DNA from 3 places in the Microbacterium sp. R1 genome. Region 3 is predicted to be linked to each of the others. Evidence: predicted binding sites of a transcription regulator. Region 3 holds the regulator's gene; each other region holds the start of a gene.

Region 1 (3,275 bases), 1.2 Mb from region 3:
TCCGCAACGCCGACGCGGTGGTCGCCGAGTGCGCGAACCGCAGCCTCCAGACCAATGAGCCCCTCCGCCTCGCGGCGCTACTGCCCGTGCTGTCGGAGATAGCCGGACCGATCGCGCTGCTCGAGGTCGGAGCGTCGGCGGGGTTGTGCCTGTACCCGGACCGCTATTCGTATCGCTTCATCGCGGCGGATGGATCGGTCAGGAGCGCCCTCGATCCTCTTGACGGACCCTCGACCGTCGTGCTGGAGAGCCGGGTCTCGGGCGCGCTGCCTCCGCTGCGGATGCCGGACGTGGTCTGGCGGGCGGGCGTCGACCTCGCGCCCCTCGATGCGGCGGATGAACGGGATCGGCGCTGGCTGCGTGGGCTCGTGTGGCCGGGAGAGGAGGGGCGGGAGGAGCGCATCGATGCCGCGCTCGAAATCGCGGCATCGGATCCGCCGCTGATCGTCGCCGGCGATGCCCTCGAGGAGATCGATGCGCTCGCCGCGGCGGCGCCGAGCGGGGCGACCCTGGTCGTCACCACGCCGGGTGTGCTGGTCCATATCCCGAGGGCCCGGAGGGAGGCGCTGGTCGCGCGCATCTCCGCTCTGGACGCCCGGTGGGTCACGATCGATCCGCCCGGTGCCCTCGATGTCTGGGAGCCGCCGGTCGAAGGCGACGACTGGCCGGGATTCGTGGTGGCGCTCGACGGACGGGTGCGCGCGGCCGCAGATCCGCTCGGGGGCTGGTGGGAGTGGCGAACGGCTTCGCTGTCTGATGCGTCCTAACCTGGACTCATGCTCGGAGATCTCACGGAGCGCGACCGCACGATCCTCGCCCTGGAGGTCGCTTGGCCACGCCATGGATCGGCCAAGGAAGAGGTCATCCGAGCTCAGCTCGGGATGAGCGCCGCCCGCTACTACCAGCTCCTCGGACGCCTGATCGAGTCGGAGGCCGCCCTGGAATACGACCCCATGCTGGTGCGGAGATTGCGCCGGATCAGGGATTCACGCGCCAGGCAGAGGTCGGCTCGGATACCGGGCTTCGTCGGCTGAAGCGACTCGAGGAAGGCTCTCGGAACGAGCAGTGCCGCGCCGGAGAACGGATTGCCAGGAAGGTGCCGCTAGCATCGAGGAGTGTCCAAGCCCTCCCGCGATCGCTTCGATGACGTTCCCCGTTCCACCGGACGGGTGGGAGCGCATCGCGCCGAAGCTCCGGGGATGAACGGCTGGGTCGTGCTGCTGTGGTCCTTCGTCGCCGCTCTGGTGCTCATCATCGCCGGCATCTTCGGATCGCTCGTGGTCATGGGACGCATCTCGCTCTTCCCCGAGGCCGCTCCCAGCGCCGTTCCCACCCCGGTGGAGACGGGCGTGGTGGACACCTCCATCTCCGTGATGATCCTCAACGGCACGCCGGAGGAAGGGCTCGACACCCAGATGCGCGACCTGCTCATCAACAACGGGTGGGCGTCGGAGAACGTCTTCGCCGGTGACAGCTCCAGCCAGGACTTCGCCACCACGACCGTGTTCTACGTCAACGACGAGGACGAACTCGCGGCGATCGGACTGGCGAACGTGCTCGGTGGAGCGGCCGTGCAGCAGAGCGACTACTACTCGGGTCAGACCGAGGAGGGCAACAAGCAGTTCACAGTGGTCATCGGCCTCGATCGATCGAGCTCAGCCGGCGAGACGCCCACCCCCTGACCTCGGCCGGTGCCGTACCTCCGGCGGCTTGCACTCGAAGGTGTCGAGTGCCAGAATGGCGTTAGCACTCTCTCACTCTGAGTGCTAAACCCAACGTCTACGTCCAGGAGGGACGAAAAAACTCATGGCAAAGATCATTGCTTTCGATGAGGAGGCCCGCCGCGGCCTCGAGCGCGGCCTGAACATCCTCGCCGACGCGGTCAAGGTCACCCTCGGCCCGCGCGGCCGCAACGTCGTTCTCGAGAAGAAGTGGGGCGCCCCCACCATCACCAACGACGGCGTCTCCATCGCCAAGGAGATCGAGCTGGACGACCCGTACGAGAAGATCGGTGCGGAGCTCGTCAAGGAGGTCGCCAAGAAGACCGACGACGTCGCGGGTGACGGCACCACGACCGCCACGGTCCTCGCTCAGGCGCTGGTCCGCGAGGGTCTGCGCAACGTCGCAGCCGGCGCCGACCCCATCTCGCTCAAGCGCGGCATCGAGAAGGCCGTCGCTGCGATCACCGAGGAGCTGCTCGCCAGCGCCAAGGAGATCGACTCGAAGGAGCAGATCGCCGCCACGGCTTCGATCTCCGCCGCTGACCCCGCCATCGGCGAACTGATCGCCGAGGCGATCGACAAGGTCGGCAAGGAGGGCGTCGTCACCGTCGAGGAGTCGCAGACGTTCGGTACCGAGCTCGAGCTCACCGAGGGCATGCGCTTCGACAAGGGCTACCTGAACCCCTACTTCGTCACGGACCCGGAGCGCCAGGAAGCGGTCTTCGAGGACCCGTACATCCTCATCGCGAACCAGAAGGTCTCCAACATCAAGGACCTGCTGCCGATCGTCGACAAGGTGATCCAGGACGGCAAGGAGCTCGTCATCATCGCCGAGGACGTCGAGGGCGAGGCTCTCGCGACGCTCGTGCTGAACAAGCTCAAGGGCATCTTCAAGTCGGTCGCCGTCAAGGCTCCGGGCTTCGGCGACCGCCGCAAGGCGCAGCTGCAGGACATCGCGATCCTCACGGGTGGCCAGGTCATCACCGAAGAGGTGGGCCTCAAGCTCGAGAACGCCACGCTCGACCTGCTGGGTCGTGCGCGCAAGGTCATCGTCACCAAGGACGAGACCACGATCGTCGAGGGTGCGGGCGAGGCCGACCAGATCGAGGGTCGCGTCACGCAGATCCGTCGCGAGATCGAGAACACCGACAGCGACTACGACCGTGAGAAGCTCCAGGAGCGCCTGGCGAAGCTCGCCGGTGGCGTGGCGGTCATCAAGGCCGGTGCCGCGACCGAGGTCGAGCTCAAGGAGCGCAAGCACCGCATCGAGGACGCCGTCCGCAACGCGAAGGCAGCCGTCGAGGAGGGCATCGTCCCCGGTGGTGGCGTCGCGCTCATCCAGTCGGGCACCAAGGCCCTCGACGCTCTCTCGCTCTCGGGCGACGAGGCGACGGGCGCGAACATCGTCCGCGTCGCGATCGAGGCTCCGCTGAAGCAGATCGCCATGAACGCCGGGCTCGAGCCGGGCGTCGTCGCGAACAAGGTGTCCGAGCTCCCCGCGGGCCAGGGCCTCAACGCAGCCACGGGCGAGTATGTCGACATGTTCGCCGCCGG
Region 2 (3,275 bases), on a different contig from region 3:
GTCGTGCCCCTCGCGCGAGAGGGGGATGCGCTGGCCTGGTACGCGACCCGTGAGGAGGCCGGCATCCGGTGCCTGATCCTCGACGTCGGCGCGCAGTCGCAGTCGACCTGCCTCCCGGTCGACAGCATCGGGCGCGGCCTGAGCGCGACGATCCCGGTCCCCATGGAGGACAGCGGTGACACCCCTCGCGGAGTGGAGGCGGTGAGCGCCTCGATGCTCCTCTCGACGACGGGGGAGCCGATCGTCACCCTGGAACGCTGGCCGATGACGTCTTCTTCACCGTCGCAGTTCGCGGGTGCGGAGCGGTCACGCGCGGAGGAGCTGGCCGGCGAGGGGTTCGTCTCGTCCCTCGAGATCGTCGGTTCCTTCCGCACCTTGCCGGTGTGGACCGGGGACCGCGTGTCGGATCTGGGCACCGTCGAGAAGTGCCTCATCGTCGATGCGGTCGATGCGATGACCTGCGCCGCCTCCACCGCCGCCGTCGAGTCCGGTCTCGAAACGCGGATCGACCGCGTCGACGGCGGAGACGGTGCGCTCATCGGCACCTCGACTCTCGCGGCGAGGTTCACGAGGTGGCAGACGCCCTACCTCGTCATCACCGAGGCATCGCCGGGGAAGGGAGGCCCGGGCGAGATCGTCCGGGTCGAGGCCCCACCCGGTGACCCCATCGTGGTCGAACCGCCGGGCCGCGATCCGGACGGCTGAGCGGACGTCAGCTCGCCGCGGGCACCCGGTCGGCGAGGATCGCGCGGCGCTGGTCGCCGATACGGACGAGGATCAGCGTCGCGTCCTGGTCTCCGCGCAGCGTGAGCTTCTTCCGGAAGGCGGCGGGATCGACATCCACTCCGCGTTTCTTGATCTCCAGGCGTCCGACATCGTTCGCCTTGAGCGCGGCGTTGATCGCCTTGGGGCTCGCCGGAAGCGTCTCCCTGACGCGGAAGGACTGCACGAACGGACTGGTCAGGGCTGCGTCGGATGTCAGATAGGCGATGTGTTCGTCGAGCATGCCGGCGTCGAGACTGCGGGCGACCTCTCCGATCAGCCGCGCGCGGATCACCGCCCCGTCCGGCTCGTGCAGGAAGGCGCCGAGCTCGCGCACGGGCTCATCGGCGGTGTCGGCCGCAGCCATGAGCTCGTGCGAGCGCTCGCCGCGGATCACCAGTGCCGCGCGGCGCACTCCTTCTCGGGCGAGGGATCCGCTCCACACGACGAGTTCGACCACGCTGCCGTCGGCGCTCACCCACTGCGCCTCGGCATCGGCGGGCAGTGCGTCGCGGTCGTGAGCCGGTCCGAGCTTGATGCCGGTCGGGCGACGTGCGGCCACATCGAACGCCCAGTCCAGGGAGGGGGAGTAGTCGTCGGCGGAGACACGCCTGGTCTCGCTGTGCCCGGAGGTGCGTCTGGCCGGGTCCATCCAGACCGCGTCCCCGTCGTCCAGTCTGGAGAGGGCTTCCTCCGCCGTCTCGTGCCGCACCGCGGCGTCGTCGCCGAACGGCGCCAGGTTGTATGCCGCGATGGCGGAGGTGACCTCGTCGGCGTCGACGGCGTGCACTTGGAGTCCGGCTCCGGCGAAGGCGAGCGCATCGCCGCCGATACCGCAGCCGAGGTCGGCTACACGGGTGAAGCCCGACTGACGGATGCGCTGGGCGTGCCGTGCCGCGACACCGAGCCGCGTCGCCTGCTCGAGGCCGGCCCTGGTGAAGAGCATGCGGGCGGCGAAGGGGCCGAACTTCGTCGCTGCCCTCGACCGCAGGTGCGCCTGCCCGACGACGGCGGACACGAGGTCGGGGGAGTGGCCGGCCGCACGCAGCCGCGACACCGCTCGCGCGACCTCGGTGGTCGACTCGATGGGACCGGTCGTGTCGAGAAGCTCGAGACCTTCGGGGGTGAGCAGGGCGCGCAGCTCGGACATCTCCACGGTCTCAGCCTAATCGGCCGCGCCTCGAGTCGAACCGCGTCGCTCACTGGCACTCGCATTGCGTGAGTGCCAGCCGAGCGCCTAGACTGGATTAGCACTCTCGGGTTGAGAGTGCGAACAAGTCTTTCGTGTCAGCGTCAAGAAAGAAGAGGTAGACCGTGTCGGTTTCCATCAAGCCGCTCGAGGACCGCATCGTCATCAAGCAGGTCGAGGCCGAGCAGACCACCGCGAGTGGCCTGGTCATCCCCGACACCGCCAAGGAGAAGCCCCAGGAGGGCGAGGTCGTGGCGGTCGGCCCCGGCCGCATCGACGACAACGGCAACCGTGTTCCGCTCGACGTCGCCGTCGGCGACCGCGTGCTCTACAGCAAGTACGGCGGCACCGAGGTGAAGTTCGGCGCAGACGAGTTCCTCGTCCTGTCGGCTCGCGACGTCCTGGCGGTCGTCGTCCGCTGATCTGCTGAACCTGTTCCCCGCCTCTCATGAGGGGCAGGGTGAGGTCCTCGAAGGGGGCCCGGATGCGTCTCGCATCCGGGCCCCCTTCTGCGTCCGCCAGCGTGCATCCCTTTCCTGCCAAACTCCGCCGGGAGGCTCAGCCGTCGCGGTCCGCATCCTCGCCGCGGGCATAGGGTTGTGCGGTGACCCCAGAGACGACCCGCGCCACGCAGACCGCCGGAGTCGCCTACGCCGGAGGGGCGTACCTCCTCTGGGGCGTGCTTCCCCTCTACTTCCTCCTCCTCGTTCCGACGGGTCCGTGGGAGGTCGTGGCCTGGCGGGTGCTGCTCTCCTTCGTCTTCTGCGTCCTGCTGCTCACCGTCACGCGCGGTTGGGTGGCCTTCGGCGTCATCATCCGCCAGCCGAAGCTGCTGGGGTTGACCGCGCTGGCGGGTCTGCTGATCTATGTGAACTGGCAGGTGTTCCTGATCGGAACGCTCAGCGGCAACGTCGTCGAGACGAGCCTGGGGTACTTCATCAACCCGATCACGACCGTGCTGCTGGGTGTCTTCGTGCTGAAGGAGCGCATCCGCCGACTGCAGTGGGCAGCCATCGCCATCGCGGCGATCGCCGTCATCGTGATCGTCGTCGCCTACCGGCAGTTCCCGTGGATCGCGCTGTCGCTGACCGCGTCCTTCGGCGTGTACGGGCTCATCAAGAAGAAGATCGGCCCTGCGGTCGATGCGATCAGCGGCCTGACTCTGGAGTCGTTCTGGCTGATCCCCATCGCGGTGGCGCAGCTGATCATCGTCGCGCTCACGTCGGGCATCACGATGGGCGCGAACGGGTGGGCGCACGCGTTGCTGCTGGCCTTCGCCGGTGTCGCCACGGCCGTTCCGCTGCTGCTCTTCGCCGCGGGAACC
Region 3 (3,275 bases):
GGCTGCGGAAGCGGTCGCGGAGCTTGGAGAAGAGTCCCTGCTGGAACTGGGCGAGCTGGGGCTCCGGGGACTTCGCCTTCTTCGCGAAGTCCTCGATCAGCGCACGCTGCGCGGAGTCCAGCCGAGTCGGGGTCAGCACCTGGACGCCGACCCGCAGATCGCCGCGCTGCGTGCCGCGGAGCGGGGTGATTCCCCGTCCCTTGATCGTGAGCACGTCACCGGACTGCACTCCGGGACGGATCTCGAGGTCGACCTCGCCGTCGAGTGCCTGGATCTTGGTCTCGGTACCGAGGATCGCGTCGGTCATCGACACCTCGAGGGTCGCGAGCAGGTCGTCTCCCTCGCGGCTGAACGCCGCGTGCGGGTTGACGGTCACCTCGACGTACAGGTCACCGTTCGGTCCGCCCGCCTTGCCGACCTCACCGGAACCGGGAAGCTGCAGGCGGAGCCCCGTCTCGACACCGGCGGGGATGTCGAGCGACACCGTTCTGCGCGAACGCACGCGACCCTGCCCCCCGCAGGTGCCGCAGGGATACGGGATGGTCGTGCCGTAGCCCTCGCAGGTGCCGCAGGGCTGAGAGGTGACCACGTTGCCGAGCAGGCTGCGCACCTGACGCTGCACGTGGCCGGAGCCGCCACAGATGTCGCACGTGACCGGCGAGGTACCCTCCTGACAGCACGACCCCTGACACGTCTCGCACAGCACGGCGGTGTCGACCTCGATGTCCCGATGCGCCCCGAACACGACGTCGCCGAGGTCGAGCGTGACCCGGACGAGGGCGTCCTGGCCCCGCTCCCGACGCGACCGCGGACGCGCACCGCGCCCTCCCCCTTGAGAAGCACCGAAGAACGTCTCGAAGATGTCGCCGAAACCGCCGAAGCCGCCGAAGTTCCCCGCGGCGCCGTCTCCGCCGCCCATGTCGTAGCGGCGGCGTGACTCGTCGTCGCTGAGGACGTCGTACGCATGGGTGACGAGCTTGAACTTCTCCGCAGCGTCGTCCCCGGGGTTCACATCCGGGTGCAGCTGCCGGGCAAGGCGTCGGTACGCCTTCTTGATCTCATCGGTGGAAGCGTCCCGGGACACCCCGAGAACCTCATAGTGGTCCGCCACAATCGCCTTTCTGCGTGTGTTCTCGTGGCGACCGCGTCAGCGGCCGGCCTCGTCTTCGTCGAGCATCCGCGACAGGTAACGGGCCACGGCCCGCGCTGCGGCGAGATTGCTCGGGTAGTCCATGCGCGTCGGCCCCATCACGCCGACTCGCGCCGTGCCGCTGGGGGCGGCGTAGTTGCTGGCCACGATCGACGCCTCACCGAGGCCGAAGGGGGCGTTCTCTGTGCCGATGCTGGCCGCGAGACCGTGCTCGTCGGTCACCATCTCGCTCATCAGTCGCAGCAGCGTCACCTGCTCCTCGATCGCCTCGAGAAGCGGATGGATGCTCCCGCGGAAGTCCTGTTCCCGACGCGCGAGGGTGGCCGCCCCCGCCATCACCAGACGTTCCTGACGGAAGCTGCCGAGCTCGTCGACGACGACGCCGGCGAGCGTGCGGAGCACCGCGTCCTGAGGCTTGTCCTCCGCCCCGAGCAGCAGCTGAAGACGGTCGGATGCCTCACCGATGCCCTGTCCGGTGATCAACGACGACAGGCGTGCACGCAGCACCGCGAGGTCGGACTCGTCGATGATCTCCGGCAGGGGGGCGATCCGCTGTGACACGCCGCCGGCATCGGTGACCAGCACGATCAGCAGCCGGTTCGGTGCCAGGGCCACCAGTTCGACATGCGTCACGTGCGCACGCGCGAACGACGGATACTGTGCGAGCGCGACCTGACCCGTCAGCTGCGTCAGCACCCGCACCGTGCGCACCATCAGGTCGTCGAGATCGGCCGGTTCGCCCAGGAACGACTCGATCGCCGAGCGCTGTGCCGAAGAGAGCGGGCGCAACTGGGCGAGATGATTCACGAAGACGCGGTAGCCCTTGTCTGTGGGAACCCTTCCCGACGAGGTGTGCGGAGCGGTGATCAGCTCTTCATCCTCGAGCAGCGCCATGTCGTTTCGGATCGTGGCGGCCGAGACGCCGAAGGAATGCCTGTCGACGATCGACCGGCTGCCGACGGGTTCGTGGGTCTCGACGTAGTCCTGCACGATCGCGCGGAGAACCTGCAGCCCTCGCTCTGTGACCATCGCCCTTCCCTTCCGCTGGCACTCGGACGTTCAGAGTGCCAATCCTACCCCGTGCAGCTGCGGGTTCTCCGTACCGCGGACCGACGACTCTAGGATGACGCTCATGACCTCCTCCCCGCATGCCACGCTGTCGACCGGCATCGTTCGTGGCGTCGAGGAGGCGGGGATCGTCCGCTACCTCGGCATCCCGTATGCCATGGCGCCGTTCGGCGAGCACAGGTTCCGCGAGCCGCAGCCTGTCGCGACCTGGGACGGCGTGCGCGACGCACTGGAGTTCGGCCCCACTCCGCCTCAGGTTCCGTATGCGGGCGCCATCGGCGAGCTGCTCGGCTCGGTGCGGATCGACGGAGACGACATCCTCACGGCGAACGTCTGGGCTCCGTCCGACGCCTCCGGCGCCCCCGTGCTGCTCTGGATCCACGGCGGCGCGCTCGAACGCGGCACCGCCGCTCTTCCGCTCTATGACGGCGCGGTCTTCGCGCAGGCGGGAATCGTCTTCGTGTCGATCAACTACCGACTCGGCTCGGAGGGGTTCTCCGTCTTGGAGGGCGCCCCACGGAACCTCGGCCTGCGCGATGCGGCTGCGGCCCTCGAGTGGGTGCACCGTGAGGTCGCCGCTCTCGGCGGCGACCCGACACGGATAACGGCGATGGGCGAGTCCGCCGGTGGAGCCATCGTCGCCGGACTCCTCGCTCGGGCGGACTCCCGCGCACTCGTCAGTCGCGCCATCATCGAGTCCGGACCACTCCAGGCGCAGACTCCGAAGAAGGCCGGACGTGTGACGGCTCGACTCGCGAAGCGACTCGGAGTACGAGCCGACCGCGTCTCTTTCGCCGCTCTGACGCCCGAGAAGCTGTTGGACGCACGGAAAGCTCAATCCGCCGGATCGTCTCCCCTCGGCGGGGCTCCGGCGTTCCAGTTGGCGATCGACCCCGAGAGCCTTCCCCGGTCACCGCACGAGGTGCTTCGCGAGATCGACACGCCGCTACTCATCGGGAGCAACACCGACGAGTATCGGCTCTGGTTCCCACCGGAGGTGCTGGCAGGCATCGGAGAGTTCAAGCTGCAAGCCGCGCGACTGCTCTCCCGCATCCCT

What was found. Region 3 encodes HrcA, which represses chaperone genes, less so after heat shock. Its sites were predicted from a motif close to TTNGCACTCGNNNNNNNCGAGTGCNAA; they were not measured.
Region 1: groL (chaperonin GroEL) is a predicted target of HrcA. The motif match lies at 1,744-1,770, and genes of this name have one in related genera.
Region 2: groES (co-chaperone GroES) is a predicted target of HrcA. The motif match lies at 1,965-1,991, and genes of this name have one in related genera.

The regions. Positions count from the first base shown of each region.
Region 1 is NZ_JADDUD010000001.1:989,658-992,932, forward strand. Features, by position in the region: gene ILP86_RS05070 (DUF2332 domain-containing protein) at 1-767, shown strand, start outside; gene ILP86_RS05075 (DUF3263 domain-containing protein) at 777-1,034, shown strand; gene ILP86_RS05080 (LytR C-terminal domain-containing protein) at 1,116-1,682, shown strand; gene groL (chaperonin GroEL) at 1,807-3,275, shown strand, end outside.
Region 2 is NZ_JADDUD010000003.1:228,461-231,735, forward strand. Features, by position in the region: gene ILP86_RS14935 (hypothetical protein) at 1-705, shown strand, start outside; gene ILP86_RS14940 (class I SAM-dependent methyltransferase) at 713-1,912, opposite strand; gene groES (co-chaperone GroES) at 2,077-2,373, shown strand; gene rarD (EamA family transporter RarD) at 2,556-3,275, shown strand, end outside.
Region 3 is NZ_JADDUD010000001.1:2,177,294-2,180,568, forward strand. Features, by position in the region: gene dnaJ (molecular chaperone DnaJ) at 1-1,111, opposite strand, end outside; gene hrcA (heat-inducible transcriptional repressor HrcA) at 1,148-2,179, opposite strand; gene ILP86_RS10715 (carboxylesterase/lipase family protein) at 2,283-3,275, shown strand, end outside.